Regions from separate parts of the Bacillus swezeyi genome, predicted to be linked through region 2. Evidence: predicted binding sites of a transcription regulator. Region 2 holds the regulator's gene; the other holds the start of a gene.
The links. The regulator Rex, encoded in region 2, represses fermentation and respiration genes when NADH is low (regulators of the CRP and FNR family bind a similar motif). The targets are predictions, from matches to a motif close to TTGTGAAATATTTCACAA.

Region 1 (7,560 bases), 1.5 Mb from region 2:
ACCCGTTCAGCGCTCGGCGGCTCGACCCCTTTCAAAGGGTATTCTATTCCGAGCGCCTCCCATTTATAAACACCCAGCTTATGATACGGGAGCACCTCTACCTTTTGTACATTCGCCAGTGTTCCAATAAACTCTCCAAGCGTGATTAAATCGGCATCAATGTCTGAGATGCCGGGAACCAATACGTGGCGAATCCAGACGGGGACTTGCTGTTCGTTTAAGAAACCGGCAAAGTCCAAAATATGATCGTTTGGCATCCCGGTGAGCTTGATGTGTTTTTGGCGATTGATATGTTTAATGTCAAGCAAAACGAGATCGGTGTATTTGATCAATTCTGTGATCTGTTTTTGGAATGAGCGCGCACGTGAATAGCATCCGCCGGAAGAATCAAGGGCCGTATGGATGCCGAGCTTTTTGCACGCTTTAAACAGCTCAATTACAAATGGAAGCTGCAGGAGCGGTTCGCCTCCGCTGACCGTTATCCCGCCGCCTGAGGATTGAATAAACGGGAGATAAGATTGGACATCATGAACGATTTCGGAAACTGACACTTGTTTTCCGACTCCGATCTCCCAAGTATCGGCATTATGACAAAATTGGCAGCGCAAGAGACACCCTTGTGTAAAGATGACATATCGAATTCCGGGTCCATCAACCGTCCCAAAGGTCTCGATAGAATGAATGTTTCCGTTCATGATGAAGATCACCTCTTTTAATGGAAGCGAAGCGTGAGAACGCTCCGCTCCATTTGATTACATAGACTCGTGGAAAGTCCTGCTGATCACGTCTAACTGCTGTTCTTTTGTCAGTTTAATAAAGTTGACCGCATAGCCTGATACGCGAATGGTCAGCTGCGGATATTCTTCAGGGTGTTCCATTGCATCCAATAATGTGTCTCTGTTGAATACGTTCACATTTAAGTGATGGCCTGTTTTGGCAGCATAACCGTCAAGTATGCTGGATAAATTGGCAGCGCGGTTTTCTTCATCTTTGCCGAGTGCTTTCGGGACGATGGAAAATGTATTGGATATTCCGTCCATCGCATAGCTGTAAGGCAGTTTTGCCACGGAAGACAGGGAAGCAAGCGTACCTTTTGTATCACGCCCGTGCATCGGATTTGCTCCCGGAGCAAATGGCTCCCCTCCCCGACGGCCATCCGGTGTGTTTCCTGTTTTCTTGCCGTAAACGACGTTTGATGTAATTGTTAAAATGGACATCGTATGAAGCGACCTGCGATATGTTGGGTGTTTGCGCAGCTTCTTCATAAAGCGCTCAACAATATCAACAGCAATGCTGTCCACGCGGTCATCATTGTTTCCGTATTTAGGGAAATCGCCTTCTGTTTCAAAGTCGACGGCCATGCCATTTTCATCGCGAATCACTTTTACTTTGGCATATTTGATAGCGCTTAACGAGTCGGCCACAACGCTTAATCCGGCGATGCCCGTTGCCATCGTCCGCAGAATGTGAGTGTCGTGAAGAGCCATTTCAATTCTTTCATAGCTATACTTGTCATGCATGTAATGGATGATGTTCAGCGTATTGATGTACAGTCCTGCCAGCCATTCCATCGTCTGGTCAAACTTATGCATGACTTCATCATAGTCCAGCACATCAGACGCGACAGGAGGCATTTCCGGTCCGACTTGGATGTTGTGCTTTTCATCTTTCCCGCCGTTAATCGCGTAAAGAAGCGCTTTCGCCAAGTTCGCTCGTGCGCCGAAAAATTGCATTTGCTTGCCGATTTCCATGGCTGATACACAGCATGCGATACCGTAGTCATCACCATATTCAGGGCGCATGATATCGTCATTTTCATATTGAATGGAGCTTGTTTTAATGGACATTTTCGAACAGTAATTTTTGAAGCTTTGCGGTAGCCTCACAGACCAAAGCACGGTCAAATTCGGTTCAGGTGCAGGACCCAAATTATCAAGCGTATGAAGGAAACGGAACGAGTTCTTCGTCACAAGAGCACGCCCGTCTTGAGCCATCCCGCCGATTGATTCTGTCACCCAAGTCGGATCGCCGCTGAACAATTCATTGTAATCAGGTGTGCGCGAGAATTTTACTAAACGCAGCTTCATGACGAAGTGGTCGACAAGCTCTTGGGCTTCGTGTTCTGTCAGCACGCCTTCCTGCAAGTCCCTTTCAATATAAATATCCAGGAAAGTGGAGACGCGGCCCAGGCTCATTGCAGCTCCATTCTGTTCTTTGATGGCTGCCAAATAAGCGAAGTAAAGCCATTGAAAGGCTTCTTTTGCATTTGCGGCAGGCTGAGAAATATCGAAGCCGTAGCTTAAGGCCATTTCTTTTAATTCATTCAAGGCGCGGATCTGCTCTGACAGCTCTTCACGGAGCTGGATATTTTCTTCCGCCATCACAGCGCTTGTTCCGCTGAGGTCCTTTTTCTTTTCATTGATTAAAAAGTCCACGCCGTAAAGGGCGACCCGGCGGTAATCGCCGATGATGCGTCCGCGGCCGTAGGCGTCCGGCAGACCTGTGATGATTCCGACTTTTCGGGCGAGCTTCATTTCATCTGTATAAGCGTCAAAAACGCCTTGGTTATGGGTTTTGCGATAATCCGTAAAGATTCTTTCCACTTCAGCATCTAATTCAAATCCGTAACATTCACAGGCCTGTTTTGCCATGCGGATGCCGCCAAAAGGCTGAAGCGAGCGCTTGAACGGTGCATCAGTTTGGACACCGACTACCTCTTCAAGATCTTTGTTCAAAAATCCCGGGCCGTGCGATGTGATCGTAGATACGATTTCCGTATCCATATCAAGGACTCCGCCGTTTTCGCGCTCTTTTTTGGTTAAATCCATGACTTGGTTCCATAATGTTGATGTGGCTTCGGTTGGAGGCTCAAGAAACGATTCGTCACCTTGATACGGCTCGAAGTTTTTGAGGATAAAATCACTGACGTTTACTTCTTTTTGCCACACATTTGTGGTGAAACCTTTCCATTGTTCCATTTTCATCCACCTCTTTTTTTGAGATTTTATATAACAGTTGTTGCAGTTATATCTTATGCTCAATATAACAGCTTTGAATGTGAAAAAGATCACACAATCATGTGAAATACTTAACAAGTTTGAGAAAGTTCTTTGAACATACACAATTTAAGAATTTAACCATTACCAGCTGTTGCTTGTCCATTCATCTGTAATACAACATATAGACGATTTTGTTAATCTGTTATATAGAAATACAGTTCGAATCAGCACGATGAAGCCGGCATTAACGGCCGGCTTCATCTGCACTATTTCTATTTGTTTTAACTGCGTCCGACATAAATCGTTTGGTTGCCGAACGACTCAAGAGTGCTCTTCAATACGTAGCTTCCGGCGGGGAGGTGATGAAACTCATAAGCTCCCTCGGGGCCGAGTGCTTTTGTTTGCAGCAAAACACCTGACAAATCATATACATGGATGTAATGTTTCTGTCTCCCCAGCTGGTTTCTAAGGTGCGGCGGAATTTCTCCCGCTAGGATAAAACCGGTATCATCCGCCATCCCCGGGTCGATTTGATTGAGGATCTCCAGATCAGGACCGGTACTGGATGAAAGAGGATGGGATGGGCGGTTTTGTCCTTTGCACCGCTCATACAGCCGTTCTAACGATGCCATGTGAAAGCTGATGTCCCAATGTTTGATTGCCTTATCCAGCGCTCGCTTTCCCAATTGTAAACGGATGGCTTCATCGTCCAGCAAAAGGCGCAGTTTTTCTGCGAGCGCTTCACTGTCAGCCGAGGGAACGAGCATTCCGTCAGCACCGTCGCTGATGATTTCTTTAATACCGCCTGCATTTGCGGCAAGGATCGGTTTTGCGGAAAACTGTCCTTCCAGGAGGACGAGCGGAAAAGTATCGTGGAGTGAAGGCAAAACAATGATATCACTGTCATTCATTAATTGAGGGATGTCATGTCGTTTTCCGAGAAAAGAAATAGCTGAAGCGGCTCCGAGCTTATCGGTTAATTGCTGCAATGTGTGGAGTTCCGGCCCTTCTCCTGCCATAAGACAGTGAAAATCGTCTCTGTCCCGGTGCAGTTCAGAGAGTGCTTCGATCAGATAGCGGTGCCCTTTTACAGGTACCAGCCGGGCGGGGCATAAGATGATTTTTTTACCTTGGTGCTGCCCTTGTTTTGCCGGCTTTTTTTTGTTTTGGGTATAAGGCTCTTTTACGATTCCATATGGAATGACTTCGATTTTGGATGGTGTCACACCCATTTGAATCAGCTGATTTTTCAGCCATTTACATGGTACGGCAACCAAGTCGCCCGACATAGCGCCCAAGTATTCTTCAATTTTCATATACTGCTGTTCACGTCTCGTTTTCTCATCAAATTCCCCTGTTACTTTTGTTTCATGAAACTTGAAATTATGAAGCGATACAATCAGCGGAGTACGAAGGGATTTGGAACGGGCCATCGCTCTTGCCGTCATAAAATCGTGGCAGTGAATCAAATCGTACCCATTTAAATCAAGCTGCCTCACCGCTTGCTCCAAACTGTATCGCTCCATTTCCCTCCAATAGATCCACAGCGGATATTTTGCTGTATAGGATGTTTGAAAGCGGTGGATCAGCTCGCATTTCAAGCGGTGTTTATCAGCTGTCTGCTGATTGGCGATTTGAATGTTCAGCCACTTTTGATCATGGGACAACAAATCGACAGTATGCCCTTTATTTTCCAAACTTTTTCGCAGTGTATCAATATAGGTGGACGGGCCGTTTGTGTGTGGAGAGTATCGATAATAAGCCAGCAATATTTTCATATGCTTCCCCCTACCTGTTGTTAAACTTATAGGAATTCAATCTCTTAGCATTATATGGCGGGGTATGAAAAAAGTACGCGCGACATAAACGGAAGAATCTTTAAAAGCAGCCAACACCCATTGCCTGATGAACATGGTTGTTGTTATGAGGCTGCTAAAATTTCAGCGATCCTGTCTTCGATATCTTTTCCTTTTTCATCATCCAGCAGCTGGTTTAAGAGGATGGAAAAAATCAATGTTTCTCCGCTTGTTGTGTCGACATAGCCGGATAATGAACTCACCGTTGAAAGCGATCCTGTTTTTGCTCTGACTTTGCCTTTGACAGGAGGATTTTTCATTCGATTTCGCAATGTCCCGCCGACCATTCTGTCGCTGGCTCCGGCAACAGGCAGTGAACGGACATAGGACGAAAACCAATTTTCATCCTGAATAGAATACAGCAGTTTTGTGATCTGATGAGCAGAAATGAAATTGATATGAGAGATTCCTGAACCGTCTCTGAGAAGCAAGCCGTCTGGATCAATCCCAAATGTATCAAGCTCCGTTTTCAATACGTCAAGGCCTTTGTCCCAGCTGCCTTCTTTCTTGATCGTCTTCCCCATTTCCTTTACCAATGTTTCGGCATGGCCGTTGTTGCTAAGCTTCATAAAAGGGATCATCAGCTCTGAAAGCGGCATGGATTGATGAACTGTAAGGCGCTGCGCTTTCGCGGGAGTTTGGCCGGTCTTTTCTTTTCCGAGGATTTTAATGCCTTGGCGATGGAGAGCCTGCTTCAATAAATCGAGCGCATAGCGGGAAGGTTCCCATACTGCAACCCATTGTCTGACTTTGGATGTTTCCAGGGGAATGGTTCCTTTGATTTGAATCGTGTTTGTGCCGTGATTCCTTTTCACCTCGATGTCTTTCTTTCCGTCAGCGGGAACGGTTTCGGCGTGATTTTTGATCTTGACATAGTTAGTTTTCGGTGTAATATCCACCTTGGGTTTTTCTCCGGTTTTACTGCCTGGGTTCACTTCAAGAATAACTGTTCCGGCGTCATAGTCTTCATTTGGCGAGGCGGTTAAAGCAGAGACTTGGGCGCCGTAATATGCATCTTCATCACTCCAGGATAAATCCTGTGAATAGCGGACATCATCATACCAGGAGTCATCTCCGATGAGATGCCCGCGGATCGTTGTGATTCCTTTTTTGCGAATGCTTTCTGCCAGCTGATCAAAATCTGTCGGTAAGAGCGTCGGATCGCCTTTTCCTTTTAAATAAAGGCTGCCCATCAATGTTTTGCCGCGCTGTTGTCCGTCAGACAAAACCTCCGTCTGAAATGAATAGTCTTCTCCCAGTACGTTGAGAGCCGCAGCAGCAGTTAAAAGCTTCATGTTTGATGCCGGTCTTAAGCGGACATCACCCATATGGCCGTACAAGATTTCGCCGGTTGACAGAGACCTGACGCTGACCCCTGCGAGCGCTCCTTTTAGATTCGGATCATGTTTTAAAAGCCGCTCAATTTCATGATGCATTCCGCCCTTTTCTTCTGCGGCAAGGACGGCGGGTTCTTCCCCGCGAATATGGGAAGAAAGCGTCAATATCAAAATCATCGCGATACATAAACAAAGCTTCATGTTTTTTTTCATTTCATCCCGCCTTCCCGGTATGTTTTAATACTTTATTGCAAAAATGGGCGGGATATACTTCTGTTGATCTGTTTTCAGCAAAAACCTTATGTAGGGGTAGTACCAGCGAAGCTGACACCACCCGCAATAAGGAAATGTCAAGGTAATAATAAGTTTTGTTTAAGTTAAATACTTCCAACACACAACCCCCGTCCTGTTTTGGATGGGGGTAAATAAAGTTTTATTCAACAATCGCTCCCTCTTCTGGAACACTAAAATAATGATTGTTGCCTTCCAATAATCATATTCGTTTAAGACAGTTGAGTACGTTTAATAGCTATTAACGGAATGGATGACTAATAAAGAATGTTATGAAATGATTATTTAAGTAATAATGAAAGATAAGTTCCGATAAACTCCGTATATAAAATATCGAGTAAAAAATGAATTTCACCGATATTATGTATTTGTAAAGGAGGGAAATGAATGTTACAGAAATTCAATAATTTGATGGATTATATTGAAGCACATTTGACGGAAGAAATCTCTGGAAAAGATATATCAAAAATTGTAGGAATATCTGATTATCACTTTAAAAGAATGTTCTCGTATATGGCTGGAATGTCATTGAATGATTATATCAAAAACAGGAGATTGTCCGTTGCAAATGTTGAATTAATTAAAGGAGCAAGAGTGACAGATATTGCCTATAAATACGGTTTTCAATCTATAGAAGGATTCTCGAGAGCCTTTCGTGAATGGAGTGGTTTTTTACCTTCAAAAGTAACTAAAAACAAAATTCAAAAATCATTTCCCAAATTTTCATTTTTTATAGATATAAAAGGAGGAAAATCGATGGAATTTAAAATTGAAAAGAAAGCGAAGTTTAATATAGTAGGTGTATCGAAAAGAGTGCCAATCCAATTCGAAGGTGAAAATAATGCAATCTTAGAACTAGCCCAGTCAATTACCGAACAACAAAGAAATGAAATGCATCAGCTAGCTGATTTATACCCTCATCAAGTCCTGAATGTATCTTATAATTTTGACGATGGCTACTTGGAAGAAAAAGGCGACCTAACTCATATGATTGGTTTTGCAACTACAAAAGAAAATCCTTTCGATGATTTAGAACAACTGTCCATTGAAGAAAGTTTATGGGCGATTTTTCCGAAT
Region 2 (7,560 bases):
GTTGTTGTACCGTCACCGGCCACATCGTTTGTTTTGCTCGCAACTTCAGCAACAAGCTTTGCACCCATGTTTTCAAAAGCATCTTCAAGTTCGATTTCTTTCGCGATGGTTACACCGTCGTTTGTGATAAGTGGAGAACCGAATTTTTTCTCAAGAACGACGTTGCGTCCTTTAGGTCCCAAAGTTACCTTTACTGCATCCGCCAATGCATCTACACCGCGCAGCATTGAACGGCGGGCTTCTTCGCTAAACTTAATATCTTTTGCCATGTTATTCAAACCTCCTCAGGATTGTGTAAAGATTTGATTTTATTTATGTCTTAGCCGATAACAGCTAAAATGTCGCTTTCACGCAAGATTAAGTAATCAGTACCTTCATACTTCACTTCGGTACCTGCATATTTTGAGAAGATGATGCGGTCGCCTGTTTTAACTTCTAATGCAACGCGCTCTCCGCTCTCTAATACACGGCCTGAACCGGCAGCAACCACTTTACCCTCTTGGGGTTTTTCTTTTGCGGAGTCAGGAAGTACGATTCCGCTAGCAGTTTTTTCTTCAGACTCAACGAGCTCAATGACAACGCGATCACCTAATGGCTTTAACAATGAAACAACCTCCTCAATATTTTCATATGTAATTTTAGCACTCGCATCTGTTGAGTGCTAACACAATTATTATAATAAAGAATCTCCCAGGCAATTTCAAGTGATAAGATTAAAATTTTTTGCGCTTACATTTTTTAATGCTCATCCTTATCGCCCTATAATTTAAAAAGAGGTGTGTTACAATAAACATAGTCTGTATTACATTTTAGAAAAGGAGTACATACGGCTTGAGAAAACAATATTGGTTTATTATTTTGACATATGTCCTCATGCAGTTGTCGGCTGCTGTCGGCCTTCCCCTGCTGTACTTTTTGGGCGTGGGAAGAGGCATGGCGCCCGCCGAAGCAAAGCTTACACTGACAGGCGTGTGGTCGGTCATCGCCTTTCCCCTCTGCCTTGTCATCGTGCTGCTGATCCTGAGGACGGTGCCGAAAACAACGCTTCGCAACGGTTCGAAAGCATCTGTTGGAGCATCTATCGGATGGGCTGTCGGCGGTGTTTTTCTTGCCCTGTTTGCCCAATCGATTGCCGCTTCGATCGAAATGAACTTGTTCGGGGTCAACCCGGAATCGGAAAATACACAGCGCATCATGGAAATCATCAGCACATTGCCGCTGATGATGTTTGTCTCTTCTGTGTTCGGTCCGATCCTTGAGGAAATCATTTTCAGAAAGATTATATTCGGCGCGATCTACGAAAAAACTAATTTTTTCATCGCCGCTCTCTTTAGTTCCGTGATCTTCTCGGTTGTCCATATGGATTTCTCACACCTTTTAATCTACACGGCAATGGGATTCACATTCGCCTTTTTATACGTCAGGACAAACCGGATTATCGTTCCCATTTTCGCCCATGTCGCCATGAATACGCTTGTTGTCTTGCTGCAGACTTTCCGAGGGCCGATTGAAGAATATTTGGAGCGATTGGAGAAATTGCAGTTGATTATTGGAGGATTTTTATGATGAGAAGCCCTAAGTTTTGGGGATTGATTTATTTGTTGACAGGCGTGCTGTTTACATATCTGGCAGCTACCTCACCGGGAAACATGTGGTCTTTTTACACCATTCTTCTGATGCTTTTCGCTGCCTATAATATCAGCATTTCCTTTAAAATGTTCGCCTTGTCGAGCAAACTGAAACGAAAAGATCAATAACCCTGTACTGATAGAAAAGAGCCATTCTCGGAATATGAGGATGGCTCTTTATTTGATTTGGTCTTTTAAAAACGCTTGATTTTCCTCTTGGATAACTGTTTTTTGCGCCTGCCTGTAAGATATTCTGGAAATCACGATACTGACCTCATATAGGAATAATAAAGGCACTGAAACCATTAAATGAGACAAAAGCTCGGGCGGTGTGATGAGCGCCGCAATGACAAACAAAACAAAGTAAGCATACTTTCTGATCTTTGCCAAAAACATGGGCGTCACCAGTCCGAGCCTTGTAATAAACATGATGACCACAGGCATCTGAAACAATAAGCCGAAAGGAAGCGTTAATTGCAGCAGAAACTGAAAATACTCATGTACTCCGATGACTTGATTTACATGCAAATCATCGGAGATTCTCGTCATAAAATCAACGACAAACGGAAATAAAATAAAGTAAGAAAAGGCAATGCCGCCTAAAAAGAGTATGATCGATACCGGAATATAGCTGAGCGTCACTTTGCGTTCTTTCTTATACAGCCCCGGGCTGATAAAAGCCCACAGCTGATATAAAATAAGCGGCGAAGTCAAGACAGCGCCGATAATGAAGGCGAACTGCACATACACAAATAAAGGGTCTGTCAGCTTGAACGCATTAAGCGTCAGCCGTTTCGCCTCATCCGTCTGCTGCAGATAAATGATCAACGGCTTTGCCAAAAAAAAGCCTGCTGCAACAAAAACGGCAAAAAAGAAAAAAATGATCACGAACCGTTTTCGAAGTTCTGTGATATGTTCTACCAGCGACATTTCTTTTCCCTTCATAAATGTCATCCTATCCTACTGATCTTCTTTCTTTTTATCGGAATCGTCATCTGCTAACCCTTTTGTTGCATTTTTAAATTCCCGCAACGTATTTCCCGCCGCTTTTCCAAGCTCGGGAAGTTTTTTCGGGCCGAAAATCAAAAGCGCCACCACGACGATTAAAATAAAGCTTCCAGGACCGATCGGCATAAAGCCTGCCCCCTTTCCTTTATTTTTAAGTTTCCCGTTTTACTTTTCATTCATTGAATAATGTTTCAGAAAATACACGAGTGACTGAAGTTCAACCGCCAAATCTATATGATGAATCCGAATGTGTTCCGGCACATTCAAACGAGCCGGCGTAAAATTAAGAATGCCTTTAATGCCCAGCGCAACAAGCCTGTCTGTAATGGATTGCGCGGCTTGGGCCGGAACCGTCAAAATGGCGACGGGTATATCATCTGTCATATGCTCTTCAAGCTTGTTTAAGTCATAGACGGGAACACCGCCAACTTCCGTCCCGATTTTGTGCTCATTGATATCAAAAGCCATTGCAATTTTAGTATTATTGTTTTTGATAAAATTGTAATGGAGAAAGGCTGTCCCTAAATTTCCCACGCCAATGAGCGTTACGTTTGTCATTTCATCCTGATCAAGCGTCTTTCTGAAAAAGGACAGCAGATAATTGACATTGTAGCCGTACCCTTTTTTACCGAGCGCGCCAAAGTACGAAAAATCCCTGCGGATTGTCGCGGAATCGACCTTTACGGCATCGCTCAGTTCTGCGGATGATACACGCTGTTTCCCGGATGCATGAAGGTTTTTTAAAAAACGATAATATAACGGCAGCCGCTTCGCTGTCGCTTGCGGAATTTTTGAATGATCCATGTTCATAAGCGATCCTCCATGTCTACATCAGCTTTTTCCCTTTTATAGTCACCGTTTTTTCCGCCTGTCTTTTCTGCAAGACAGGTCGGGCCTATCACCATTCCCTTATCCGCCGCTTTACACATGTCATAGACGGTAAGCGCACATACGGAAGCAGAAGTTAACGCTTCCATTTCCACACCTGTGCTCCCTTTTGTCTTGACTTTAGACTGAATGTGCAAAATGCTTTTCTGTTCTTTTTCCTCCCATTGAAAGGCAATATCGACTCCCTTGAGGGCAATCGGATGGCACATCGGGATGATAACTGATGTTTGTTTTGCAGCCATGATGCCGGCCACTTGCGCCACTGCCAAAACATCGCCTTTTCCCATTTCTTGATTCTTGATTTTTTCATGCACGTCTCTGTTCATTGACACGCTTGAAATGGCCACAGCAGTGCGGACTGAAGCTCCCTTTTCACTTATATCAACCATCTTGGCTCTGCCTTGTTCATTAAAGTGTGTAAATTCATTCATGATCATAACTCTCCTTATAACGATCATACACTATTTTCTTCGTTCTGTCTTTTTCTTTTGGTTAAAATCTTCCAGACCCCGCTTAATTGTTTGCTGACTGCTATCTGATAGGCTACACTTAAACTAGCAAACAAGAGGTGAAATATCATGATGATCTTACAAGTCAATCAGCTCTCAAAATCATTTGGAGCCGATTCTATTTTAACGAATATAAAGCTGGAAGTCAGATCACGGGATCGGATTGCAATCGTCGGACGCAACGGTGCCGGAAAATCTACTTTTTTAAAAATTATTGCCGGACGGCTGTCTTATGAAGAAGGAGAAATCATCAAGCCGAAGGATTTGACGATGGGCTATCTTGATCAGCATTCAGGGCTTGATTCCAAGCTGACAATTAAAGAAGAGCTCCTGTCGGTATTTGATTTTCTGAAAAAGATGGAAAAAGAGATGCGTTCAATAGAAGAACAAATGGCGCACGCTGATCCAGACAAGCTGGAATCCTTAATGAAAACATATGACAGACTGCAGCAGGAGTTTAAAGACAAAGGCGGCTATCAATATGAAGCTGAAGTCAGATCAGTGATGCACGGGCTTGGATTTGCCGGATTTGACGACTCGGCCCGCGTACAGGACTTGAGCGGAGGGCAAAAAACAAGGCTTGCTCTCGGAAAAATGCTTCTGACAAAGCCGGATCTGCTCATTCTCGATGAACCGACAAACCACCTGGACATCGACACGCTGACATGGCTGGAGCAATATTTGCAAAACTACAGCGGAGCGATTTTAATCGTCTCCCATGACAGGTACTTTCTCGATAAAGTTGTCAACCAGGTTTATGAGATTTCCCGATCCCAAAGCAAAAAATACAGCGGAAACTACAGCTCTTATCTTAAAATGAAGGCGGAACAACTTGAAAAAGAAACGAAGCTTTATGAAAAGCAGCAGGACGAAATCGCCAAGCTGCAGGACTTCGTCGACCGCAATTTAGCCAGGGCTTCAACGACAAAGCGCGCGCAGAGCAGAAGAAAACAGCTTGAACGAATGGAAGTCATGGACAAACCATTGGGAGATGAAAAGTCGGCGTCCTTCCGCTTTGACATTGCAAGACAAAGCGGAAACGATGTGCTCCGGGTTGAGGATTTGACGATCAGCTATCAGGATCAGCCCCCGCTCCTCCGCTCATTGGCTTTTCATATTGCGCGCGGGGAAAGCGTGGCGCTCGTCGGCCCGAACGGAATCGGCAAATCCACTCTGTTAAAAACGCTGGTTCAGAAGCTGAAGCCTGTAACGGGATCGATTTCGACAGGCTCACATGTCTCCATCGGCTATTATGACCAGGAACAGACTGAGCTGACCTCGTCAAAACGCGTGCTTGACGAACTTTGGGACGACTATCCGGAAATGAATGAGAAAGATATCCGAACCTGTCTCGGCAACTTTCTGTTCTCTGGAGATGATGTGTTAAAGCCGGTACACGCTTTAAGCGGCGGAGAGAAAGCACGGCTCGCACTTGCGAAACTGATGCTTCAAAAAGGCAATTTTCTCATTCTTGATGAGCCGACAAACCATCTCGATTTAGACAGCAAGGAAGTATTGGAAAACGCTTTGATCGAATATCCGGGAACGATTTTATTTGTCTCTCATGACCGCTATTTTATCAACCGCATCGCAACAAAAGTATTTGAACTTTCTCCTGAAAGAGTCGAAGAATATTTAGGGGACTACGATTATTATACAGAAAAAAAAGCACAGCAGCTGGAGCTTGAAGAATTGGAAAAACAACAAGCGGAAGAGCGGAATCAATCTGTATCAGAAAAGGCGGGAACAAAACGCAGCTATGAAGAAGAAAAAGAGTGGAAAAGAAAAGAACGCCAGCGTCAGCGCCGCATAGAAGAAATCGAAACAAGAATTACGGCCATCGAAGGTAAAATTGAACAGAACGAAGAGCTTCTTTGCGAACCGGATATCTTTCAAGACCATGAAAAAGTCCAGGATATCCACGCCGAAAATGAAGAATTGAATGATGAGCTCGAACAGCTATTATCAGAATGGGAAGCACTTTCTACAAATGAATAAATCCAAAAACCGCTTCTGGAATGAAGCGGTTTTTTGTCCACAAAACAAACCCTTTGTTAAAAACAAAGAAAGCGTTTTACCCACATTATCCACAAAAATATAATGTTTATACACAATGTTAACAGGTAAAAAAGCTCTATAGAACAAGCTTTAAAATATTATACACAGGCCTGTGGATACATGTTAATAATATGTTAGTAACATGTATTTCGTAAAAAAACCCCACTTTTTGTGAGGTTCTAATAGGAAGTCAGTTCTAAGCCGGGCTGGCCGTTCATATCATATCTTCCCCTGATGCCTTTTTCAAAAGCGACGGTCCCTGCAGCTGCAATCATCGCCGCATTATCTGTGCATAGCGAAAGGGGCGGAATCAGGAGCTGAATATCCGGATAGCTGCTGAATGTCTTCTCAAGAGCCGTCCTAAGCCCTTTGTTTGCGGCAACCCCTCCTGCAAGCAATACTTGCTTGACGCCGTATTCCTTTGCAGCACGTTCCGTTTTTGTCACGAGGACATCAATGACACTTTCTTGAAAGCTCGCGGATAAATCTTCCGGGGGAATGGTTTCTCCCTTTTGTGAAGCATTGTGAAGCGTGTTGATAACCGCCGATTTGAGGCCGCTGAAGCTGAAATGATACGACCCCTCTTCAAGCCATGCGCGCGGCAATGGCACGTTTGCTTCGCCTTTTTGAGCGAGTTTGTCAATGTGCGGGCCTCCCGGATAAGGCAGACCCATTGTTCTTGCCACTTTATCATACGCTTCGCCTGCCGCATCATCGAGCGTTTCTCCAATGACTTCAAATGATCCGTGTTCTTTCATATACACGAGTTCGGTATGTCCTCCTGAGACGACTAGCGCAAGCGTCGGAAAATCAATTTCCCGGACAAGCCGGTTGGCATAAATATGTCCGGCAATATGGTGAACGCCCACCAGCGGAATATTGCGGGCAAAACTCAGCGCTTTTGCAGCATTTACGCCGATCAGCAAAGCGCCGACAAGGCCGGGTCCTTCGGTTACTGCAATTGCATCCATATCATCAAAAGTCATTCCCGACTGTGAAAAGGTTTCTTCCAGCACAATCGTCATCTGCTCCACATGATGCCTGGACGCGATTTCAGGGACGACTCCCCCAAATCGTTTATGGCTTTCAATTTGAGACGCAACTACGTTTGCGACAATTTCTGTACCGTTTTTAACGATGGCGGCGGCGGTTTCGTCACAGCTTGTCTCAATTCCCAATACATACAGATCTTGTTTATGATTCATTTAGTCTCACCCACATTAATAATGCATCTTCTCCATTGTCAGTATAGTAATTTTTCCGAATTCCTCCCGGCTGAAAACCGAGTTTTTGATATAAGCTTTGCGCAATATGATTTGATACCCTCACCTCTAAAGAAAGCTGGACTGCCTTCTTCATCCGGCACAGCTTCATGGCGGCTTTTAGAAGAGCTTCCCCTAAATGGCGGCCTCTGTATGCAGGTGACACAGCAATGTTGGTAATCTGTGCATCATCCATCACAATCCAGA

Region 1: the regulator Rex is predicted to act here: its motif matches at 3,078-3,095, upstream of pflB (formate C-acetyltransferase).

The regions. Positions count from the first base shown of each region.
Region 1 is NZ_CP133085.1:2,278,017-2,285,576, forward strand. It holds gene pflA (pyruvate formate-lyase-activating protein) at 1-695, opposite strand, end outside; gene pflB (formate C-acetyltransferase) at 753-2,978, opposite strand; gene RBH91_RS11260 (glycosyltransferase) at 3,281-4,777, opposite strand; gene dacB (D-alanyl-D-alanine carboxypeptidase/D-alanyl-D-alanine endopeptidase) at 4,921-6,405, opposite strand; gene RBH91_RS11270 (AraC family transcriptional regulator) at 6,871-7,560, shown strand, end outside.
Region 2 is NZ_CP133085.1:747,056-754,615, reverse strand. It holds gene groL (chaperonin GroEL) at 1-269, opposite strand, end outside; gene groES (co-chaperone GroES) at 320-604, opposite strand; gene RBH91_RS03490 (CPBP family intramembrane glutamic endopeptidase) at 832-1,566, shown strand; gene RBH91_RS03485 (YdiK family protein) at 1,566-1,757, shown strand; gene tatC (twin-arginine translocase subunit TatC) at 1,806-2,582, opposite strand; gene RBH91_RS03475 (twin-arginine translocase TatA/TatE family subunit) at 2,589-2,762, opposite strand; gene RBH91_RS03470 (redox-sensing transcriptional repressor Rex) at 2,802-3,446, opposite strand; gene moaC (cyclic pyranopterin monophosphate synthase MoaC) at 3,443-3,955, opposite strand; gene RBH91_RS03460 (ABC-F family ATP-binding cassette domain-containing protein) at 4,103-6,031, shown strand; gene tsaD (tRNA (adenosine(37)-N6)-threonylcarbamoyltransferase complex transferase subunit TsaD) at 6,271-7,296, opposite strand; gene rimI (ribosomal protein S18-alanine N-acetyltransferase) at 7,286-7,560, opposite strand, start outside.